DNA from 3 places in the Streptomyces hamibioticus genome. Region 1 is predicted to be linked to each of the others. Evidence: riboswitches for the same ligand, from Rfam matches in the RefSeq annotation. Region 1 holds a riboswitch; each other region holds the start of a gene.

Region 1 (5,853 bases):
TGGTCGCCAAGATGGGCCAGGACGGCCACGACCGCGGCCAGAAGGTGATCGCCACGGCCTTCGCCGACCTCGGCTTCGACGTCGACGTCGGCCCGCTGTTCCAGACCCCGGCCGAGGTGGCCCGCCAGGCCGTCGAGGCGGACGTGCACATCGTCGGGGTCTCCTCGCTGGCCGCCGGGCACCTCACCCTCGTACCGGCGCTGCGCGAGGCGCTCGCCGAGGAGGGCCGCGAGGACATCATGATCGTGGTCGGCGGGGTGATCCCGCCGCAGGACGTGCCGACGCTGCTGGAGATGGGCGCGGCGGCCGTGTTCCCGCCGGGCACGGTGATCCCGGACGCGGCCCACGACCTGCTGACCCGGCTGGCGGCCGGGCTCGGTCACGACGATCTGTGAGGCCGTGACCCGCATGGCGATCGATCTGGACACGTACGTCAAGGGCGTGCTCGACGGCAAGCGGGCGGTGATCGCCCGCGCGATCACCCTCGTGGAGTCCACCCGCCCCCAGCACCGGGCGCTGGCCCAGGAGCTGCTGACCGAGCTGCTGCCCTACAGCGGCAGGGCGCGGCGGGTCGGGGTCAGCGGGGTGCCTGGGGTGGGCAAGTCGACGTTCATCGACGCCTTCGGCACGATGCTGACCGGGCTCGGGCACCGCGTCGCGGTGCTCGCCGTCGACCCCTCCTCCAGCCGGACCGGCGGCTCGATCCTCGGCGACAAGACCCGGATGGAGCGCCTCGCCGTCGACCCGGCGGCCTTCGTCCGCCCCTCCCCCACCGCCGGCACGCTCGGCGGTGTGGCGAAGGCGACGCGCGAGTCGATCGTGGTGATGGAGGCCGCGGGCTACGACGTGGTCCTGGTCGAGACGGTCGGGGTCGGCCAGTCCGAGACGGCGGTCGCCAACATGGTCGACTCCTTCCTGCTGCTCACCCTGGCCCGTACCGGCGACCAGTTGCAGGGCATCAAGAAGGGCGTCCTGGAGCTGGCCGACGTGATCGCCGTCAACAAGGCGGACGGCCCGCACGAGCGCGACGCCCGCGCCGCCGCCCGCGAACTGGCGGGCGCCCTGCGGCTGATGCACGGCAAGGACGCCTTCTGGACGCCCCCGGTGCTCAGTTGCAGCGCCCGGGAGTCGGCCGGCCTGGATGCCGTCTGGGAGCGCCTGGAGCAGCACCGCACGCTGCTGGACTCCACGGGCCGGCTCGCCGCCCGGCGCCGCGACCAGCAGGTCGACTGGACCTGGACGATGGTCCGCGACGAACTGCTGGGCCGGCTGCACGCCGACCCCGAGGTGCGCTCCCTCGCCCCGGACCTGGAGCGGCAGGTCCGCGACGGGGAACTGACGGCCACCCTGGCGGCCGAGCGCATCCTGGACGCCTTCGGGGGCGGCGGAGCCGGCCGGCAGCGGTGAAGGGCGGGGACGGGCCACCGAAGGTGACGTAGTATCACCAGGTCATCGCCGCGACGGGAGATCAGGAAGCCGGTGCGAATCCGGCACGGTCCCGCCACTGTGACCGGGGAGTGCACCCCCTCGACATGCCACTGCGCACCGCGCGGGAAGGCGGGGGAACGTCGATCCGGGAGTCAGGACACTGGCCTGTCGCGGGCCCGTTCCGAGGAGCGCGGACTCCCCAGGAGGCTTCACGTGTACGACGGCATGTCCCGTCCCCCGCTGTTCTCCCCTGCCCGCAGGCGACGCCCGCTGCGTGTCACGGCCGCGGCCCTGGCCCTGACGGCGGCCCTGCTGACCGCCGGCTGCGGCTCGTCCGGCGACGGCGCCGCCGAGCACCCGAAGGCCGCGGCGCCGGCCGAGGGCTTCCCCGTCACCGTCGACAACTGCGGTGTGCGGACGACGTACGACAAGCCCCCCTCGCGGGTCGTCACCATCCACCAGCATCCGGCGGAACTGATGCTCGCGCTCGGCCTGAAGGACCGCATGGTGGGCACCGCCTTCCCGGACTCGGCCGTACTGCCCGAGCTGAAGAAGGACCACGAGTCGGTACCCGAACTGGCGAAGCGGGAGCCGTCCTTCGAGAAGGTCCTGGAGGCCGAGCCGGACCTCGTCTACGGCGGTTACGCCAGCGCGTTCGACGAGAACGAGGGCCGCTCCCGCGAGGCGTTCGCCGACGCGGGCATCCACACGCACCTCAACCGCGAGTACTGCGGGAAGGAGCGGGTGACGATGGAGGACACGTACGCCGAGATCCGCACCATCGGAAAGATCTTCGGCGTCCCCGACCGGGCGGAGAAGCTGGTGTCCGACCTCAGGAGCCGGGTCGACAGGGCCGCCGAGGCGGTCCGGGACGAGCCGGCGGTGCCCGTCTTCGTGTACGACAGCGGCGACAAGGCCGCGTTCACCGCGGGCGGCAAGAGCCTGGGCACCGAGCTGATCCGGCTGGCCGGCGGCAGGAACGTCTTCGCCGACCTCGACGACGTCTTCGGGGACGCCTCCTGGGAGCAGGTCGTGGAGCGCAGGCCCGAGGTCATCGCCGTCTACGACTACGCCGGTGCCGGAAGCGTCGAGCGGAAGAAGCAGTTCCTGCTGTCCCGGCGGTCCCTGGCCGACGTGCCCGCGATCAGGAACAAGCGGTTCGTCGTGCTGCCGCTGACCGCGACCCTGGTCGGCATCCGGTCGGCGTACGCGGTCGAGGACCTGGCCCGCGGGCTGCACCCCGAGAGCTTCCGGTGACGGCCACGGAAGTGCCCGCCGAACCGGCCGTCCGGGAACGGACACCGGGTGGCGGCCGGACCGGCCGGGTGCCGCTGACCGTCACGCTGGCCGTCCTCGCCGCCCTGCTGGTGCTCTCGGCCACGGCGGGTCTGGCCATCGGCTCGGTGCACGTGCCGCCCGGCCAGGTCTGGGGCATCGTGACCCACGCACTGGGCGCCGGCTGGGTGGAGCCGGACTGGTCGGGGGCGCGGGAGACCATCGTGCTGGACGTGCGGGCGCCGCGCGTACTGCTCGGCGCGGTGACCGGCGCCGGACTCGCGGTCGTCGGCACCGCACTGCAGGCCCTGGTCCGCAACCCCCTCGCCGAGCCGTATCTGCTGGGCGTCTCCTCCGGGGCGTCGCTCGGCGCGGTCTCGGTGATCGTCTTCGGGGTGAGCCTGCTGGGTCCGGTGTCGCTGTCGGCCGCCGCCTTCGCCGGTGCCCTCGGCGCGCTGCTGCTCGTCTACGCAACCGCCCGCACCGGCGGCCGGATCACCTCCACGCGGCTGGTGCTGTCCGGGGTGGCGATCGCGGCGATGCTCACCGCGGTCCTGAACCTGCTGCTGCTCACCACCGACCGGGGCAACGAGGCCCGCGCGGTCCTCGCCTGGACCCTCGGGGGTCTCGGCGGCGTCGACTGGAGCACGCTGTGGCTGCCGGGCCTGGCCGTGCTGCTCGGCATCGGCGTGCTGCTGGTGCAGGCCCGCAGTCTCAACCTGCTGCTGGCCGGTGAAGAGGCCGCCACGACGATGGGACTGGACGTGGCCCGCTTCCGGGCCCGGATGTTCGTCCTGCTCTCCCTCGTCACCGGTGTGCTGGTGGCGGCGGCCGGGCCGATCGGCTTCGTGGGCCTGATGCTGCCGCACATCGTCCGGCTGCTCGTCGGCGGCGACCACCGCCGCGTCCTGCCGACGGCCGCGCTGGGCGGGGCGGTCTTCCTGATCTGGGCCGACGTCGCGGCACGTACCGTCGCCGCGCCGCTGGAGATCCCCGTCGGCGTGCTCACGGCCCTGTGCGGCGGGCCGTTCTTCCTGTGGCTGATGCGCCGGGACGCCCGGCGGCACACCGGCCGAGGAACGACATGAGCGCCTCCGGGCTGTCCGTGGACGGCGTCACGCTCACCGCCGGAGCGCGTCGCCTGGTCCACGACGTGTCGCTGACCGCCGGCCCCGGTGAGGTGATCGGGCTGGTCGGCCCCAACGGCAGCGGCAAGTCCAGCCTGCTGCGCGCCGTCTACCGGGTGCTGCGCCCCGCCTCGGGCCGCGTGCGCGTCGACGGCGCCGACGCCTGGTCGCTGCCGGTGCGGCAGCTGGCCCGCACCGTGGCGGCGGTGGTGCAGGATTCGGGCACCGACGTCGACCTCGCCGTCCGTGAGGTCGTGGCGATGGGCCGCACTCCGCACAAGCGGCTGCTCGCCGGTGACACGCCCGAGGACGCCGCGCTGATCGAGTCGGCGCTCACGTCGGTGGACGCCACGGGTCTGGCCGACCGCCCCTTCGACCAGCTCTCGGGCGGGGAACGGCAGCGCGTGCTCATCGCCCGGGCCCTCGCCCAGGCTCCCTCCCTCCTGGTCCTGGACGAGCCGACCAACCACCTCGACATCCGGCACCAGCTGGAGGTCCTCGGGACGCTGCGCCGCCTGCCCGCCACGGTCCTGGTGGCCCTGCACGACCTGAACCTGGCCGCGTACTACTGCGACCGCCTCTACGTCCTGCGCGACGGCGAGGTCGCCGCCTCCGGCCCGCCCGCCGAGGTGCTCACTCCGCGTCTGCTGGCCGAGGTGTACGGCGTGGCGAGCGAGGTCGCCGTGCATCCCGGCACCGGCGCGCCCCAGGTGACGTTCCTGCCGGGGAGACCGGTCCCGGCCGGCCCGGAGGGGGCGGACCGCGCCGTCGGGTGAGTGCGGGAGGGGCGGGGCCCGGGGCCGTCCGTCGGGCTGCCGGGGCAGCCGGGGGGCTCCCGTCGGGTCCGCCGGGGAGGCGGGTGGCGGGACCGGCAGCCGCCGCTCGGGAGCGCGGGGGGCCGGGACCGGCAGCCGCCGTTCGGATCGGCCGGGAGAGGGCGCCGCGGTCCGCCTCGCCGGGGGCGGGTACCCGGTCGGCGGACCCCTCAGTGACGGGGAGATGAGGACGCATGATCTCCGACACGGTGACAGTGGCAGTGCCCTCCGGCCGGGCGCGTCTCCCCGGCGACCTGGCGGTTCCCGCCGGGGCGCGTGGCGTGGTGCTCTTCGCGCACGGCAGCGGCAGCTCCCGGTTCAGTCCCCGCAACCGCGCGGTCGCCGCGGAGCTGCGGCGGGCCGGGTTCGGCACGCTGCTGCTGGACCTGCTGACCGAGCGCGAGGAGGAGCGGGACGCGGTGACGGGCGAGCACCGCTTCGACATCGCCCTGCTGGCCGGGCGCCTGGCGGACGCCGTCGACTGGCTGGCGGAGCGTCCGGACACCGCCGACCTGCCCGTGGGCCTGTTCGGGGCGAGCACGGGCGCCGCCGCGGCCCTGATCGCGTGCGCCGAGCGGCCCCGGCGGGTCGCGGCGGTGGTGTCCCGGGGCGGACGCCCGGACCTGGCCGGCGACGCACTCGCCCAGGTCCTGGCGCCGGTCCTGCTGATCGTCGGCGGGCACGACGAGACGGTGCTCGGCCTCAACCGCCGGGCCGCCGAGCGGCTGCCCGGGCCGCACGAACTGCACGTGGTGCCCGGCGCGACCCACCTGTTCCCCGAACCGGGCGCGCTGGAGCAGGTGGCCGGGGCCGCGGCCGACTGGTTCCGGCGCCACACGGGCGACGGACGCGGCGGACCGCGGGAGGCCGCTGACGGCTGACGGCCGGTGCCGCGCCCCGCCGGTCCACGGGCGGCACCGCTGCCGCGCCGGGACACCGGCACCGCCGCCGCCCGGGGAGGGCGACCGGGCGGCAGCGGTGCCGTGGGTCAGGCGGCGGACGCCGGCGCCGGAGCGCCCCCGGCCTCGGCCTCCGCCAGCCACCGGATCAGCGAAGTGCGGGCGCGGGAGACGCGTGAGCGCACCGTGCCGACGGGGCAGTCGCTGACGACGGCGGCTTCCGCGTAGGGAAGGCCCAGCAACTGGGTGAGGACGAAGGCCTCCCGCCGGTCGGCGGGAAGCGTGTCCAGCAGTTCGGCCAGGGCGATG
Region 2 (5,853 bases), 5.1 Mb from region 1:
CACCGGCACCTCCTCCAGGGCGCTCGCGCGCCCCCGTCGCCCCGCCGTCGACCGGCCTCGCGGCGATCCTGCCAGGCGCGCCCGCCGGAGCGCCGCCGGGCGGGCTGCCGGAGGCCGGAGCCGGCCGCCGGAAAGGGGCGTGACCTGGCACTCCGTCGGCTCTCAGGCCGGCGACGAGTCCCCCCGACGGGCGACGTGTCCCGACGGCTGCACCCTGCCGGGTGACCAACGTCTCCTCGACGGGTCCCCGGTTCGGCTGAAAGCGTCCGCCCGGGCGGCTGACCCCCGGTAACGGCCGGAATCAGGCGGACGCGGGCGGCCCTACGGGCCGGGGGCGGGCCGCGCGGTAGCGGCGACCCCGCTTCCGGACACCGTGAAGCCCCGCCCAGTTCATCTTCCGTTCACCCACGTTACCTACGTTCGACGCGCCAACGACCTCGAACGATTGCCTGGGTAAATGGAAAGCTTCTCGCTGATCCTCGCGATTGTGGTGGTAACCGCACTCGCGTTCGATTTCACGAACGGTTTCCACGACACCGCGAACGCGATGGCCACGACCATTTCCACGGGCGCCATGAGGCCCAAGGTCGCGGTGGCCATGTCCGCCGTCCTCAACCTGGTGGGCGCCTTCCTCTCGGTGGAGGTCGCCAACACCATCTCCAAGGGTCTCGTCGACGAGACCGGCATCCGTCCCGAGGTCATCTTCGCCGCACTGGTCGGCGCGATCCTCTGGAATCTGCTGACCTGGCTGGTCGGGCTCCCGTCCAGCTCCTCGCACGCCCTCATGGGCGGTCTCATCGGTGCCGCCGTCGCCTCGGCCGGCATCGGCGCGGTCAACGGCGACGTGCTCGTCACCAAGGTCCTGATCCCGGCGATCGCCGCCCCGCTGGTCGCGGGCCTCGCGGCGATGCTCGGCGCCCGGCTGACGTACAAGCTGGGCAAGAAGTCCGACGGCACGCAGGCGGCCCAGAAGGGCTACCGCGCCGGGCAGATCGCCTCCGCGGGCCTGGTCTCGCTGGCCCACGGCACCAACGACGCCCAGAAGACGATGGGTGTCATCACCCTGGCCCTGGTCACCGGTGGCGCCCTCGCCCCCGACTCGGACCCGCCCATGTGGGTCATCCTCTCCGCGGGCATCGCCATCGCGCTCGGCACCTACCTCGGCGGCTGGCGGATCATCCGCACCATGGGCAAGGGCCTGACCGACCTCCAGCCGCAGCAGGGCTTCGCCGCCCAGACCAGCGCGGCCACGGTCATCCTGGCCTCCTCCCACCTCGGCTTCTCCCTCTCCACCACGCACTCCGTCTCCGGCGCGGTGATGGGCTCGGGTCTCGGCCGCAAGGGCGGTGTGGTCCGCTGGTCCACGGCCACCCGGATGTTCGTCGCCTGGGGCCTGACGCTGCCGGCCGCGGCCCTGGTCGCCGCCGTCGCGGAGTGGGTCACCGGCTTCGGCGACTGGGGCACGGCGGCCGTCGCGGTCTTCCTCGTCGTCTCCAGCGCCGCGATCTGGAAGATCTCCCGGCGCGAGGTGGTCGACCACACCAACGTCAACGACCACGAGCCCGCGCAGACCGGTGTGGTGACCCAGGCCGTGGCCGCCGTGACCCCGCCGCCCACGTCCGCCGCCGAGGAGCTGGTGGCCACCGTCCCGGCCCAGGGCGACGTCCGCGACGCCAAGACCCCGTCGACCACCACCGTCTGAGCCCGCAGGAGTAAGCACCATGAAGATCGACTGGGCAGCCCTCGGCTCCGTCTTCGGGGTCAGTCTCGTGACCACCGTGGCCCTGGTGGGCCTGTTCGTCCTCGGCATCGCCGGCCTCGCCCGCAAGGAGCGGGCCGCGGAGCAGGGCGGCGGCGCGGCCCTCGCCGTCACCGGCGCCTACGCCTGCTTCGCGGCGTGCGCGGCGGCGGTGGCGTACGGCATCTATCTGATCGTCGCCTGACCCAGGGCACCGGGAGGGGTGCGGGACGGACAGCACCGTCCCGCACCCCTTTCGCGTGCCCGCGCACACCTCCCGGGTGTGGGGCTCCGCACACTCCCCCCTCGCAGGTCAACGGCAAGTTGACGGGTGTTCGCGGGCCGTGGTGGACTTCCCGAGCCAATACGGCGGCAGGAGAGGAAGCCGGTGCGAATCCGGCGCGGTCCCGCCACTGTCACCGGGGGCTCGTCCCCCGGGAGCCAGGAACTCTCACCGCCGATTTCGTCGAACCAGGGCGCGGACACCCTGAGTGAGGACAATCGCCATGCACGGCTGCTGCCGACCGAGGAACACCCGCGACACTTCGCCCTTCCGCACGCTCGGCTGAACCGATGCGGGCCGAACGCGTCTTCGCGTACGGCGCCGCCGCCGGCCTGCTCGGCGACCTGGTCCTCGGCGATCCGCGCCGCGGGCACCCGGTCGCCGCGTTCGGGCGGGCCGCCGGTGCCGTGGAACGGGTGCTGTGGCGCGACCACCGCGGCTGGGGCGCGCTGCACACGGCCGTGTGCGCCGGTGGCGCCGTCGCCCTCGGGGCCGCCGCCGCACGGGCCGTCCGCACCTCCCCCGCCGCCTCCGTCGCGCTGACCGGCGCCGCCACCTGGGCCGTCGTCGGTGGGACCTCGCTCGCCCGCGAGGCCGGTGCGATCGGGCGCGCGCTGCGGTCCGGGGACGTCGAGGCCGCCCGGGCGCGGCTGCCGCACCTGTGCGGCCGGGATCCACAGGCGCTGGACGCCGACGGGATCGCCCGGGCCGTCGTCGAGTCCGTCGCCGAGAACACCTCCGACGCGGTGGTCGGCGCGCTGGTGTGGGGCGCCGTCGGCGGCGTGCCGGGCCTGCTGGGCTTCCGGGCCGTGAACACCCTCGACGCCATGGTCGGCCACAAGTCCTCCCGGTACCGCCGCTACGGCTGGGCCTCCGCCCGCCTCGACGACCTGGCCGGCTGGCCGGGCGCCCGGCTCACCGCCGCCCTGGCCACCGTGGCCGGCGGCGATCCGCGCGGCGCCGTCCGGGCCTGGCGCGCCGACGCGGACGGGCATCCGAGCCCCAACGCCGGTCCCGTGGAGGCCGCGTTCGCGGGTGCCCTGGGCGTGCGGCTGGGCGGGACGCTCTCCTACGGCGGCCGGGTGGAGCACCGGCCCGTGCTCAACGGGGCGGCGGGACGCGCCGTCCGGGCCGACGACATCGACCGGGCCGTACGGCTCTCCCGGCGCGTGGGCTGGCTGGCGCTCGGCGTGTGCGCCGGCGCGCGGCTGCTGGCACGCCGGGTGGTCACGAAAGGACGGACGTCATGAACGGTGGGCTCCTGGTCGCCGGCACCACCTCCGACGCCGGCAAGAGCGTCGTCACGGCCGGTATCTGCCGCTGGCTGGTGCGGCAGGGCGTGAAGGTGGCGCCCTTCAAGGCGCAGAACATGTCGCTCAACTCCTTCGTCACCCGCGAGGGCGCGGAGATCGGCCGGGCGCAGGCCATGCAGGCCCAGGCCTGCCGCGTGGAGCCGACCGCGCTGATGAACCCGGTGCTGCTCAAGCCGGGCGGCGAGCGGAGCAGCCAGGTGGTGCTGCTCGGCAAGCCGGTCGGGGAGCTGAGCGCGCGCGGCTACCACGGCGGGCGGCAGCAGAAGCTGCTCGGCACCGTGCTGGACTGCCTCGCCGAGCTGCGGGGCACGTATGACGCGGTGATCTGTGAGGGGGCGGGCAGTCCGGCGGAGATCAACCTGCGCCGGACCGACATCGTGAACATGGGGATCGCCCGGGGGGCCGGGCTCCCCGTCCTCGTCGTCGGCGACATCGACCGCGGGGGTGTGTTCGCGTCCTTCTTCGGCACGGTGGCACTGCTGGCGCCCGAGGACCAGGCCCTGGTCGCCGGGTTCCTCGTCAACAAGTTCCGGGGCGACGTGTCGCTGCTGGAGCCGGGCCTCGACATGCTCCGGAACCTCACCGGGCGGCGGACGTACGGCGTCCTGCCCTTCCGGCACGGGCTCGGCATCGACGAGGAGGACGGGCTGCGGATCTCCCTGCGGGGGACGGTGCGGGAGTCGGTCGTCGCGCCGCCGCTCGGCGAGGACGTGCTGCGGGTCGCCGTCTGCGCGGTCCCGCTGATGTCCAACTTCACGGACGTGGACGCGCTGGCCGCCGAGCCGGGCGTCGTGGTGCGGTTCGTGGACCGGCCGGAGGAGCTGGCCGACGCCGATCTGGTGGTCGTGCCGGGGACACGCGGGACGGTCCGGGCGCTGGAGTGGCTGCGGGAGCGGGGCCTGGCGGACGCCCTCGTCCGCAGGGCCGCCGAGCAGCGGCCCCTGCTCGGCGTCTGCGGCGGCTTCCAGCTCCTCGGCGAGCACATCGAGGACGACGTCGAGAGCCGCCGGGGCCACGTCGACGGGCTCGGCGTCCTGCCCGTGCGGGTGCGGTTCGCCCGCGAGAAGACCCTCACCCGGCCCGCGGGCGAGGCCCTCGGCGAGCAGGTCGAGGGCTACGAGATCCACCACGGGGTCGCCGAGGTCCTCGGTGGCGAAGCGTTCATCTCCGATGGCGGTGGACGCAGCCTGGACGGCTGCCGGGTCGGCCAGACCTGGGGCACGCACTGGCACGGCTCGCTGGAGTCGGACGGATTCCGGCGGGCGTTCCTGCGCGAGGTGGCCGCCGCCGCGGGCCGCCGCTTCGTGCCGGCCCCCGACACCTGCTTCGCCGCGCTGCGCGAGCAGCAGCTCGACCGGCTCGGCGACCTGATCGAACAGCACGCGGACACGGACGCGCTGTGGCGGCTCATCGAGTCCGGCGCGCCACAAGGACTGCCCTTCATTCCACCGGGAGCGCCCGCATGAGCACAGTGTTGTTGTTGTCGACCGCCGACACGGATCTGCTGGCGGCACGAGCCTCCGAGGCCGCGTACCGGATCGGCAACCCGACCCGGGTGGACGTCCGGGAGGAGCTGCCGGGCCTGGTCCAGGGCGCCGACATCGCCGTCGTACGGCTGCTGGGCGGCAAGCGGGCCTGGGAGGACGGGCTCGCCGCGCTGAAGGCGTCCGGCATCCCGACCGTGCTGCTGGGCGGCGAGGCCGTGCCGGACGCGGAGCTGATGGCCGAGTCGTCGGTGCCGGCCGGTGTGGTGGCGGAGGCGCTGCGCTACCTGGTCGAGGGCGGGCCCGCCAACCTCACGCAGCTGGCCCGGTTCCTGTCCGACACCGTGCTGCTGACCGGCGAGGGCTTCGACGAGCCCCGCAAGATGCCCGAGTACGGCGTACGCGGGGAGCGCGCCCGGGTGGCGGGCCGCCCGACCGTGGGCGTGCTCTTCTACCGTGCGCACGAGCTGAGCGGCAACACCGCCTTCGTCGACACGCTGTGCGACGCGATCGAGGCGCGCGGCGCCAACGCGCTGCCGGTGTACTGCGGTTCGCTGCGCGGCGCCGACCCGGAGCTGTACGAGATCCTGGGCCGGGCCGACGCCCTGGTCGCCACCGTTCTGGCGGCCGGCGGCACGCACGCCTCGCAGGCGTCGGCGGGCGGTGACGAGGAGGCCTGGGACATCGGGGCGCTTGCGGACCTGGACGTCCCGGTGCTGCAGGGGCTCTGCCTGACCTCCTCGCGGGCGGCCTGGGAGGAGTCGGACGCCGCCCTCTCCCCCATGGACGCGGCGATGCAGGTGGCGATCCCGGAGTTCGACGGCCGGTTGATCACGGTGCCGTTCTCCTTCAAGGAGCAGGCCGGCGAGGGCGGCGCCGACGTCCCGGTCTACGTCGCCGACCCCGAGCGGGCCGCGCGCGTCGCCGGGATCGCCGTGCGGCACGCGGCGCTCAGGCACAAGCCGAACGCGGACAAGAAGCTGGCGCTGGTCTTCACGGCGTACCCGACCAAGCACTCCCGCGTCGGCAACGCGG
Region 3 (5,853 bases), 570 kb from region 1:
GGCTAGGTGGACGGCGTCGACCGCCAAAAGCGCGGAGTCGATGATTTCGGCGTCCTGGGGAGTGTCACCGGCGAGGAGCCGCTTGTGCGGGGTGCGGCCCATGGCGACGACCTCGCGGACGGTGAGGTCGAAGACGGCTGCCGAGTCCTGGACCACCGCCGCCACGGTGCGAGCCAGGTGCCGCACCGGTAGCGACCAGGCGTCACCTCCGTCGACGCGGACCTGACCGGTGGCGGGGCGCAGGACCCGGTAGACGGTGCGCAGAAGGCTGGACTTGCCGCTGCCGTTGGGGCCCACGAGCCCGATGGTCTCGCCCGGGCGGGCGGTCAGGGAGACGTCGCGCACCAGGTGGCGGGCTCCGGCGGTGAGCGTGACGCCGTCGACGTCCAGTTCGGTCGCGGTCATGCTACTCCTCGGTCGGTGCCGCCCCGGGCGTCGCGGCGCATCAGCCACAGGAAGAACGGTCCGCCGCACAGGGCCGTGAGGACACCGACGGGTATCTCCATCGGTGCGGCGACCGTCCGTGCGGCGATGTCGGCCCAGACGAGGAAGACCGCTCCGCCGAGTGCTGCCGTCGGCAGGACCCGGCGGTGGTCGCCGCCGACGAACAGGCGCACGGTGTGGGGCTTCATCAGGCCGACGAAGCCGATCGGTCCGGCCGCCGCGACCAGCACGCCCGTGACGAGGGAGAGCAGGACGAACAGACGGGCGCGGAAGCGGGCCACGTCCAGCCCCATGGTGGTCGCCGCCTCCTCGCCGGCCAGCAGCAGGTTCAGGTTGCGGGCCTGCGCCAGGAGGACGCCGATGCCGAGCAGCAGGGCCGTGCTCGGCAGCCACGGCGTGCCCCAGTTGACACCGCCCAGGCCGCCGAGGGTCCAGGCGAGGACCGCGCGGGCCTCATTGCCCCGGTCGGTGGTGAGCAGCAGCAGATCGAGGACCGCCGTGAGCACCGCCGCGATCGCCACCCCGGACAGCACCAGCCGCGACGAGGTGATGCGTCCGCCGGTGCGGGCGGTGGCGTACACGAGCAGGAGTGCGCCCAAGGCGCCCACGAAGGCGGCCACCGACAGGGAGGCCGGTCCGAAGAGGGTGAACCCGAACACGATCACGGAGACGGCGCCGAGCGACGCCCCGGAGGAGACGCCGAGCAGGTACGGCTCTGCGAGAGGGTTCCGCACCAGGGCCTGCAGCGCGGTGCCGATCACCGCCAGGCCGGCGCCGGTGACCGCACCGAGCAGTACCCGCGGTGCCCGTACGTCCACCACGATGGTCTCCCGGGCCCTTGACCAGTCCGGTTCCTGCCATTCGGCGCCCAGCGCGTGCGTCACGATGCCCCACACCTGGCCCGGCGGACATGCACGGAGCCGATCGCGAGGCCCGCCGTGGCGGAGACGACGAGCAACGCGGTGAGCACCAGCAGCGTGACGGCCAGCCGCGCACGGCCTGCTCCCGAGCCGGTGGCCTTCCGTCGTTGCACGGTCCGTTCGGCGGGCGCGCCGGTGGCGGCCTGAGTCACCGGATCTCCGGGTGCAGCCCGCGGGCCAGGTCCTCGACCGCGTAGGCCGAGCCGATGCCGACCAGGGTGGCGGTCAGCGGCAGGACGACGAACCGCTTGTTCCTGACGGCGGGTACGTCGGCGAGCGCGGGCTGGGAGAGCAGGAACTTCTTCTTCTCCTCGACGCTTCCGGCACCGGCGTAGTCATAGATGGCGATGACTTCCGGCTTGCGCTCGACGACCTGCTCCCAGGAGACGTCACGGAAGACGTCGTCGAGGTCGGTGAAGACGTTCTCGCCGCCGGCCAGCCGGATCAGTTCGGTGCCCAGGCTCTTGCCGCCCGCGGTGAAAGCGCTTTTGTCGCCACTGTCGTAGACGAAGACGGGCACCTCGGGCTCGCCTTCGACTTTGTCGGCGGCCTTGCCGACGCGGCCTTCGAGGTCGGCGACCAGTTTGTCGGCTCGGTCCGGAACGCCGAAGATCTTGCCGATGGTGCGGATCTCGTCGTAGGTGTCCTTCATCGTCACCTGCTTCTTCCGCAGTACTCGCGGTTGAGGTAGGTGTCGATGCCGGCGTCGGCGAACGCCTCGCGGGAGCGGCCCTCTTTCTCGTCGAAGGCGCTGCCGTAGCCGCCGTAGACGAGGTCGGGTTCGGCGTCCAGGACGGTCTCGAAGGACGGTTCCCTCTCCGCCAGTTCCGGGACGGACTCGTAGTCCTTCTTCAGCTCGGGCAGGACCGCGGAGTCGGGGAAGGCCGTTCCGGCCAGGCGGTCCTTCAGGCCGAGGGCGAGCATGAGCTCGGCCGGGTGCTGGTGGATAGTGACCACCCGTGACGGCGGCCCGTCGTATGTCGTCTTCACACCGCAGTTGTCGATCGTGACCGGAAAGCCCGCGGGCACGGCCGCGCCGGCGTTCGCGTCCCCACCGCTCTCGTCGGATGAACCGCAGCCGACGGTCAGCAGCACTGACGTGAGAGACACGGCAGCGGCCGTGGTACGAAGGAACCCGCGCGTGAGGGCAGGGGTGAACAGCTGGGACACGTGAAGCCTCCTGGAGTCCGCGCTCCTCGGGACGGGCCCGCGACGGACCAGTGTCCTGACTCCCGGATCGACGTTCCCTCCGCCTTCCCGCGCCGTGCGCAGTGGCATCTCGGAGGGGTGCTCCCCGGTCACCGTGGCGGGACCGTGCCGGATTCGCACCGGCTTCCTGTCTCCCGTCGCGGCGATGACCAGGTGATCCCACGTTCCTCCGAGTCGGCGGCAAAAGGGCGTGCGGACCCGGCCGCACGCCCGCGCCTTCGTCACGCTTCGCGCACCGCTCGCAGCACGAGCCGCTCGGCGTTCTCGTCGTAGGGGCGTCCGTCGAACCCGCCGAAGACCTCCACGCGGCCGAAACCCGCATCCTCGGCCATCCGGCGAAGCTCCACCGCGCTGTACACGAACCACGTCAAGGTGGCTCGCGTCACCCGCTCGCCCCGAACCAGCACCCACTCGCTGCGCAGCCGCGCCCACTCGTCCAGGACGGTGTCTGTCTGCACCATCAGGTCGTCGCCCCGCCGCACCACTTTGGGCGGGGTGGCATTGCGGGCCAGGAGTTCTTTCCCGGCGAGGTCCAGGACGAGCGTGCCGCCGGGCGCCAGGCAGGTGTGCATGGTGCGCAGCACACGCGCGTTGTCGGCGGGGTCCTCGAAGTACCCGAAGGAGGTGAACATGTTGAGGACGACGTCGAAGCCGCCCGGTGCGCTGTACTCGCGGGCGTCGGCCCGCACGTACGTCACCTCGGCACCGGCGTCGGCCGACCGCTTGCGTGCCCGGTCCAGCATGGCCGGGCTCAGGTCAACGCCGGTCACGCGGTGCCCGCGGCGGGCGAGGGGCACGGTGAAGACGCCCGGCCCGCAGCACAGGTCCAGCACGCGTGATCCGTCGGGGAGGGCGAGCAGGGGAGAGGTGTCCAGCAGTACCTCGGCCTGCTCGTAGCGCCGCTCGGAGAAGAGGAAGTCGTGGAACTCGGTCCAGAAGTCATCGTCCTGGAATCCGCCCGTCCGTGTCATCGCGCGTCAGTGCTCCTTCATGGTCGCCGTCGGGGACAGGGCGCCGCGCCGTGCGACGGCGCAGCGAGAGCAGAAGCGGGGGAAGCAGCAGACACTGGGCGGCTGCCAACAGCCAGAACCAACCGGTGTGCCCGGCCCGTTCGCCGAGGCCGTACAACTGCCCGCCCAGTACGCCGCTCGCGCAGGCGCCCAGGCCCGCGGCCAGCCGCTGCTGGCCGAAGACCACGGCGTCGGAGCGGGGGCTGCGGCGCAATGCCTCCAGGTCGTTCTTGAGGAACAGCACGATGTCGCCGAGGGTGATCAGCGCGCCGCCCGCCAGCAGTGCCGTCCGGGTGCCGGCCGCCAGCACGGCCAGTCCCGCCGCCAGGCCCGTGAACCCGACCGCGAGGGCGAGGACGTACGGCATGCGCCGGATCAGGCCGGACGCGAGCGGCTGTACGACGATGACCAGCGTGAAGCAGAGCAACAGCACCATGCTGTAGAAGGCGCTGGAGGCGCGCTCGACGGCGTACACCGCCAGGAAGTGCTGGAAGTGGAAGTAGAGGTAGAAGGCCAGCGCGTTGGCGGCGAACGGCAGGAGTGCCACGCCGACGAGAAGGCCCGAGCGGGCCGTTTCCTCCGATTTGGTGGGATAGGTCCCGTCGGTTCCGGGCAACCGTGCGTGTCCCGCTGTGACCGCGAGGAACAGCGCCGTGACGGCCGCGAACAGCCAGCCGGGCGAGGACAGGACGAATGGTCCGGCGATGAGCGGGCCGACCGCCATCCCGGCGTTGAGTGCCGCGTTGCCCGCCGACAGGAACGCCGGACGGCGCTCGTCGTCGACGCCGTGCACGAGATACGCCTTGTTGGCGGGCAGGTAGAGCGCGGCACCGCAGCACGTCAGGACCAGCGCCCAGACCGCGAGGGGCGGCCAGCGCAGGGCCAGCAGGAGCCCGGCGAAACCGGCGGTGCGTACGACGAGCGCCCACAGCATCGTGCGGCGTAGTCCGATCCGGTCCGCGAGGGCGCCGCCGACGATGCCGCCGGAGAACTGCACGAGCGATGCCAACGCCAGGACGACGCCGACCGTGCCAAGCCCCATCCCGAGCCGTTCGTGGAGGAACACCGACATGAACGGCAGGACCATGAAGCTGCCGAGCGGGATGAGGAACGAGCTGAGCAGGAGGAACCGCAGCGGGCCGGTGAGTGGGAACAGCGAGGCCCGCAGACCCGGTCCCCTGGTGGTGCGCTCACCCACCGGGCGCCTCCCGGCCGGCCAGGTCGGGGAACGGGTCAGTCAGTACACGCAGGGCGCCGGCTGCGGCCACCGCGCGGTGGGTGGCGAGTTCGGCGGTCTCGGCTTCGGCGTACACGATGCCCGCGTATCCACGGCTGTCACCCAGGTGCTCGATGGGGTCGCCGACCTGTTTGATCGGGTACCAGGCGGGCGTTCCCGGCATGTCGGTGAGCCGGTCGAGCCCAGTGACGCCGATGAACACGCCGGGGGCTGACGGGTAGCCGAGAACGAAGGCGACGGCCGGACCGCCGGGACAGTCCGCGTCCATGAGACCGGGGCGGCGACCGAGCGCGGCCTCGATCATCGCCTGGTACACGTTGACGCCGAGCGCCCGGCACAAACCCTCCCCGACCAGCGCGCCCCCGATGCGGGGATTGACCTCCACCACTTCCGGGCCGTCCGCGGTCAGCACGAACTCCACGTGAGCGAACCGGTCGGTGTAGTCGATGGCGGCGAGCACCCGGTCGAGCCAGAACTCGAGCGATGTCCGCTGCGGGCTCGGGAACGCCACGGGGAAGGCGGTGATCTCCTCCCGGAAGTGCGGTTCCGGTGACATGAGCCGACTGGAGACACCGAGCAGCCTGGTGTGGCCGTCCCAGGTGAGCGTCTCGGCGCTGTACACCGGGCCGCTGAAATAGGGCTCGGCGAACAGCCGCCCTTTCAGGTCCCGACCGGAAGCCTCCGCCAGCGCCGCGTCGAGTTCGCCCTCGTCACGGACCAGCCACACGTTCTGGCTCCCGGTGCCCGCGGTGTCCTTGAGCACGAGCGGCAGCCCCGTCTCCTTGAGCAGCAGCCCGCGTGCCTCGCGGTCCGGGTCGGCGCTTTCGACGGCCCGTGCGCAGGTGAGACCCGCGTCGTGCAGCCTGTTGCGTACGGCGGCCTTGTCCCGGGTCAGCCGCAGGACGGCTGGATCGAGCCCCGGCAGGCCGAGGCGTTCGGCGAGGGCGGCGCCGGTCAGAGTCCAGGTGTCGGTGGAACTGATCAGACCGCGCAGCCCCGGCGTGCGCCGGAGCAGAGCGGCGACCCGCTCCAC

What was found. Region 1 has a riboswitch for cobalamin ahead of ACLGIH_RS03725 (ABC transporter substrate-binding protein). Riboswitches for the same ligand answer to the same signal wherever they lie in the genome.
Region 2: it holds a riboswitch for cobalamin, as region 1 does, so the genes downstream of both, ACLGIH_RS26720 (cobalamin biosynthesis protein) here and ACLGIH_RS03725 (ABC transporter substrate-binding protein) in region 1, are expected to answer to the same signal.
Region 3: it holds a riboswitch for cobalamin, as region 1 does, so the genes downstream of both, ACLGIH_RS06305 (ABC transporter substrate-binding protein) here and ACLGIH_RS03725 (ABC transporter substrate-binding protein) in region 1, are expected to answer to the same signal.

What each region holds. Positions count from the first base shown of each region.
Region 1 is NZ_JBKKQY010000001.1:814,005-819,857, forward strand. It holds gene scpA (methylmalonyl-CoA mutase) at 1-395, shown strand, start outside; gene meaB (methylmalonyl Co-A mutase-associated GTPase MeaB) at 409-1,407, shown strand; cobalamin riboswitch at 1,430-1,611, shown strand; gene ACLGIH_RS03725 (ABC transporter substrate-binding protein) at 1,642-2,685, shown strand; gene ACLGIH_RS03730 (FecCD family ABC transporter permease) at 2,697-3,791, shown strand; gene ACLGIH_RS03735 (ABC transporter ATP-binding protein) at 3,788-4,606, shown strand; gene ACLGIH_RS03740 (dienelactone hydrolase family protein) at 4,840-5,526, shown strand; gene ACLGIH_RS03745 (sigma-70 family RNA polymerase sigma factor) at 5,634-5,853, opposite strand, start outside.
Region 2 is NZ_JBKKQY010000001.1:5,892,628-5,898,480, reverse strand. It holds gene ACLGIH_RS26730 (inorganic phosphate transporter) at 458-1,702, shown strand; gene ACLGIH_RS26725 (hypothetical protein) at 1,722-1,943, shown strand; cobalamin riboswitch at 2,092-2,211, shown strand; gene ACLGIH_RS26720 (cobalamin biosynthesis protein) at 2,312-3,271, shown strand; gene ACLGIH_RS26715 (cobyric acid synthase) at 3,268-4,800, shown strand; gene cobN (cobaltochelatase subunit CobN) at 4,797-5,853, shown strand, end outside.
Region 3 is NZ_JBKKQY010000001.1:1,387,589-1,393,441, reverse strand. It holds partial or broken gene ACLGIH_RS06315 (ABC transporter ATP-binding protein) at 1-405, opposite strand, end outside; partial or broken gene ACLGIH_RS06310 (FecCD family ABC transporter permease) at 402-1,516, opposite strand; partial or broken gene ACLGIH_RS06305 (ABC transporter substrate-binding protein) at 1,513-2,534, opposite strand; cobalamin riboswitch at 2,563-2,742, opposite strand; gene ACLGIH_RS06300 (class I SAM-dependent methyltransferase) at 2,795-3,544, opposite strand; gene ACLGIH_RS06295 (MFS transporter) at 3,513-4,781, opposite strand; gene ACLGIH_RS06290 (ATP-grasp domain-containing protein) at 4,774-5,853, opposite strand, start outside.